2 regions of the Carnobacterium mobile DSM 4848 genome follow, and region 2 is predicted to be linked to the other one. Evidence: predicted binding sites of a transcription regulator. Region 2 holds the regulator's gene; the other holds the start of a gene.
What was found. The regulator HrcA, encoded in region 2, represses chaperone genes, less so after heat shock. The targets are predictions, from matches to a motif close to TTAGCACTCNNNNNNNNNGAGTGCTAA.
Positions count from the first base shown of each region.

Region 1: groES (co-chaperone GroES) is a predicted target of HrcA. The motif match lies at 855-881, and genes of this name have one in related genera.

Region 1 is NZ_JQMR01000001.1:1,365,687-1,368,155, forward strand. Features, by position in the region: gene groL (chaperonin GroEL) at 1-421, opposite strand, end outside; gene groES (co-chaperone GroES) at 534-818, opposite strand; gene BR87_RS06375 (CPBP family intramembrane glutamic endopeptidase) at 1,157-1,810, shown strand; gene BR87_RS06380 (DUF4305 domain-containing protein) at 1,847-2,053, shown strand; gene BR87_RS06385 (redox-sensing transcriptional repressor Rex) at 2,068-2,469, opposite strand, start outside.
Region 2 is NZ_JQMR01000001.1:408,956-411,424, forward strand. Features, by position in the region: gene ribF (riboflavin biosynthesis protein RibF) at 1-376, shown strand, start outside; gene hrcA (heat-inducible transcriptional repressor HrcA) at 660-1,697, shown strand; gene grpE (nucleotide exchange factor GrpE) at 1,718-2,275, shown strand; gene dnaK (molecular chaperone DnaK) at 2,335-2,469, shown strand, end outside.

The sequences.
Region 1 (2,469 bases), 960 kb from region 2:
CTTTTGTTTCGATTTTTTTAGAAATCGTCAACAATTCTTCTACTGCTACTTTAGTGGCTAATTCGATTCCACGACGAATACCGACAGGGTTAGCACCTGCAGTTACGTTTTTTAGTCCTTCACGAACAATTGCTTGAGTCAAGACCGTAGCAGTTGTTGTTCCATCCCCTGCTATATCATTCGTTTTCGAAGCCACTTCAACCACTAACTTAGCACCCATGTTTTCGAAATGATCTTCTAATTCCACTTCTTTGGCAATGGTGACTCCATCATTTGTGATCAATGGTGAACCGAAAGATTTTTCTAATACGACATTTCTTCCTTTGGGTCCTAATGTCACTTTGACTGTATCTGCTAAAATATCCACACCACGTAACATTGCTGAACGGGCATCTTCTGAAAATTTAATATCTTTTGCCATTTTCACTTCACCTCATTAATAAATTTGTGTAACTTTATTTATTGATTTATTGTTTAGTTTAAAAGAGACTTCTGTTTACAATCCATGCATTTTTTAGTGCTTACACTACTTGTTATTCGACAATTGCAATAATATCGCGTTCATTCACAACAAGGAAATCTTTACCGTTGTGTTTTACTTCTGTTCCCGCATATTTTTCAAATAAAACTGTATCGCCAACTTTAACAGCTAACTCAGCTTTTGTTCCGTTTTCTAGTATACGGCCTTCACCTACTGCAATAATTGAACCAGTTTGAGGTTTTTCTTGCGCAGAACCCGGTAAAACAATCCCGCTGACAGTCTTTTCTTCTTCTTTTGCGACTTCAATAATAACACGATCTCCTAATGGTTTTAACACGTAAATCCCTCCACTTTTCTTATCTTGTTCTTTCGTTTAGCACTCTTATCATTTGAGTGCTAAATCACTCTTTTATCATAATCAAATTCTTTATTAATTGCAAGTCTTTTAATCCAGTCTTTGTTAAAATTGATTAATTTTTTTATTGCAGAACGTTCCTTTCTCCTCTTGAGGTGAATCAAAAGTTCACACATTGCCATTCATCTTATGTTATACTGACAAATGTAACTTATTTCAGTAATACGTTAATTGTAGTTTTTTTTAGTAAAAGAATCGTTTACTGAAAGATCCAAATAAAGAAGTAACCACTTCTAAAAAAAGAAGGTTTAATAGTAGATATGAAAAATATTTTTCGACATACAGAGGTACGGATGATTTTAGTTTATGTCCTCTCTCAATTCTTGCCGGTTCTGTTCTTAGCAGCAGCACCGATTCAATATCAAACAGAAGCAAGTGTTTACGGAACAATTTTCTCCTTTACTCTTGGTGCTTTGTTGATGATACTACTCAATCAAAAATCAACTATTCATAATAGCATCACAGTAGGTCCTTCTGCCGGAAGATCTGAAGTCCTTAAGTGGGGGTTGATTGGAATCATAATGGCTTTTGCTGCACAGGTCCTAGCTAATTTGATTGAAACTCAGTTATTGGGCTTGCCAATAGATTCAGCAAATACTCAAAATATTCTATTAATAGTTAGTAAATATCCTTTCTATTTGATCATTGTCTCCATTATGGCTCCTATTATGGAAGAATTTGTTTTCCGTAAAGTTATCTTCGGCTTTTTTTATGACTTAACAGGCGGTGTTGGGGCAGCTGTTATCAGTTCTTTGTTATTTGCTTTCATGCATCAGGACAGTCATATTTTGCTTTACTCTTCAATGGGCTTTGTCTTTTCATACTTGTATATCAAAACTAAAAACATTGCTACTCCCATTATCGCACATGTGCTGATGAATACTGCTGTTGTCGCGCTCAATTTGCTTCAATGATTCATTTTCCACTAAAGAAAGGAACTTTTTAATTATATGAATAGTAAAAACTTTATTATGCAAATCGTTTTTAATTATGTAATGTCTTTTATCTTCATTTGGTTCACGATCAATTCAGTCTCAACAGAAGGCTGGGGAATCTTCCCTGTCTTATTCGTACTATTTGCTACGAATGATTTTGTTCGTGCCTCAAAGCTTTTGGAGATTTATTTTAAAATAAAAAAAGGCGGCAAACCTAAATAAGGTTGCCGCTTTTTTTATGCTTCTTCTTTTTTATAATGGTCTAAAAAGTAAATCAAGGTCTGCAATTCATTCGCTAAATCGACATTTTGTACACGCATGTCATTCGGTACTGAAATACGAATAGGTGTAAAGTTCATAATGCCCTTCACTCCCGCTTCAGCTAATGTATTTGCAGTGTCTTGCGCTACTTCTGTAGGGACTGTTAAAATAACTACCTCAATTTGCTGCACTTTAAGTTGCTCTACCATTTCACTCATAGGGTAAACGGGTACGCCGCTTAAGATCGTTCCAATAATTTCTTCATTGATATCAAAAGCAGCACTGATCCGCATATTGTTGCTTTGATGAAAATTGTAGTTCAACAAAGCATGTCCTAAATTCCCTACACCGATCAAAGCCACATTGGTTAAACGATC
Region 2 (2,469 bases):
TGGATATATTTACGAAACTGCTGGTCGAGTTGTTCATGGAGATGCGCGTGGACGTTTACTCGGGTTTCCAACAGCCAATATTGAAGTAACAAAGAATGTGCGTTTACCTCGTGTAGGTGTCTATGCAGTAAAAATCCGTGTTGGAAAAAAATGGTTTTTAGGAATGGCTTCTATCGGTCACAACATCACATTTGAAGCCAATCGGCCTTTAACGGTCGAAGTCTATATTTTGGATTTTGAACAAGATATTTATGGAGAAAAAGTAACAGTTTTGTGGCACCATTATTTAAGAGATGAATTAAAATTTGATTCAATGGAAGCATTGATCGAACAGCTAAAACAAGATGAACTAGATACCCTGAACTATTTCAAATAAATTGAATAAAGTATCTTTAAAAAACAGCGACGTTAGTGTGTAGTGGCTGTTTTTTTACTAGAGTAAGGGTTTTATAAATTTTTTTGCCTTTAATTAAAAACGACGTTACTTGATAGGGTATGGAAATGAAAATAAAACGAACAGGAAACAAGAACGCCTTATTTCGAAAAAGAAGAATTATAAAAATTGAAGTTAAATCGTTGACAATTCACTGCATATTTGGTAAATTAATACTTGTGTTAGCACTCTTTAGTTCCAAGTGCTAAAAAAGAGGTGATGCAATATGTTAACAGAAAGGCAAATTCTCATACTAAAATCCATCATAATTCTCTACACAAATTATGGAACACCAATTGGTTCTAAAACATTAATGACAGAAGCGGGTTTGGAATTTAGTTCTGCTACGATTCGGAATGAAATGGTTCATTTGGAAGAATTAGGTTTTATTGAAAAAACGCATTCTTCATCAGGGAGAATTCCTTCAATTAAAGGGTACCGTTTTTACGTCGACCATTTGATTCATCCGATGGAAATCCAAAAGAAAGACTTGATGACAATTAAAAACTCATTTAGTAATGATTTCCATCAGTTAGATGAAATTGTTGTCCAATCTGCGGAAGTTCTTTCACAATTAACTAGTTACACAGCTATTTCTTTGGGACCTGAGTTAAAGGAAAGCAAATTAACCGGGTTTCGTCTCGTTCCTTTGAATGAACACCGTGTAATGGTTATTTTAGTTACTGATAAAGGACACGTAGAAAATCAAGTTTTTTCTTTACCAAGAACCATTCAACCAAGTGATTTAGAAAAAATGGTGAATATTTTTAATGAACAGTTAGTAGGCCATACCTTGATAGAGGTATTTCGAAAGCTGGAAACTGAAATCCCTATACTAATTAATAAATACGCTAAATCAACAGCAGGAATCGTCACGATTCTGGACAATATCATTCTTCAAGCCGGTCGTGATCAAATACACGTAGGAGGCCGAATGAATATGTTGGATTATTCCATGGGATTAGGCGTTGAAAAATTCAAATCTATCTATTCATTAATGGATGACCAACATGATTTAGCTCATTTATTGACTCCTCACCATGATGGAATCGAAGTTAGGATTGGCCAAGAACTAGATGAAGATTTGCTCAGCGAATTCAGTTTGATTACGGCAGGTTATCACGTTAGAGGTTATGGAACAGGATTGATTGCTTTATTGGGGCCTACCAGCATGCCTTATTCAAAAATGATTAGTTTAGTGGATGTATTTAGAAATGAGCTTTCAAAAAAAGTAATGGACTATTACCATTCAATGGAAGACTAATCAAAAAGGAGTTATAGACAATGACTGAGAAACAAAAAGAAACAGTAAATGAAGAAGTGGTTGACGAAGCTGTTGAACTGAATAAGCAGCCAGAAAACTCAAAAGAAGCCAGTGAAGAAAATCAAGTAGATGAAGTAACACAATTAAAAGCAGATTTAGCTGAAAAAGAAGACCAATATTTGCGTCTACAAGCTGAACTGGCTAATATACGTAAACGCAATCAAAAAGAAAAAGAAGATGCTGCAAAATACCGTTCGCAATCTTTAGCAACAGAATTATTGCCAGTAATCGATAATCTAGAAAGAGCGCTAGCAATTGAAGTGACGGATGAAGAAGGACAAAATTTGAAAAAAGGGCTAGAAATGGTCATGGATTCTTTCAAAACGGCATTAGAACATGAAGGAATAGAAGTCATTGATCCTTTAAACCAACCTTTTGATCCTAACTATCACCAAGCTATTCAAACCGCTCCTTTAGAAGAAGGGCAAGAAGCCAATACAGTTGTAAATGTATTTCAAAAAGGTTATTCTTTAAAAGAGCGTATTCTAAGACCTGCAATGGTCATTGTAGCTCAATAAATTAATTAATTAGTTGTTAAAAATTAAAAAACTAAAAAATGTAAGAGAGGTAATATATTATGAGTAAAATAATTGGTATTGACTTAGGTACAACAAATTCAGCAGTAGCTATTTTAGAAGGCGGAGAAGCAAAAATTGTTGCAAATCCAGAAGGAAATCGTACAACTCCATCTGTTGTGGCATTTAAAAATGGA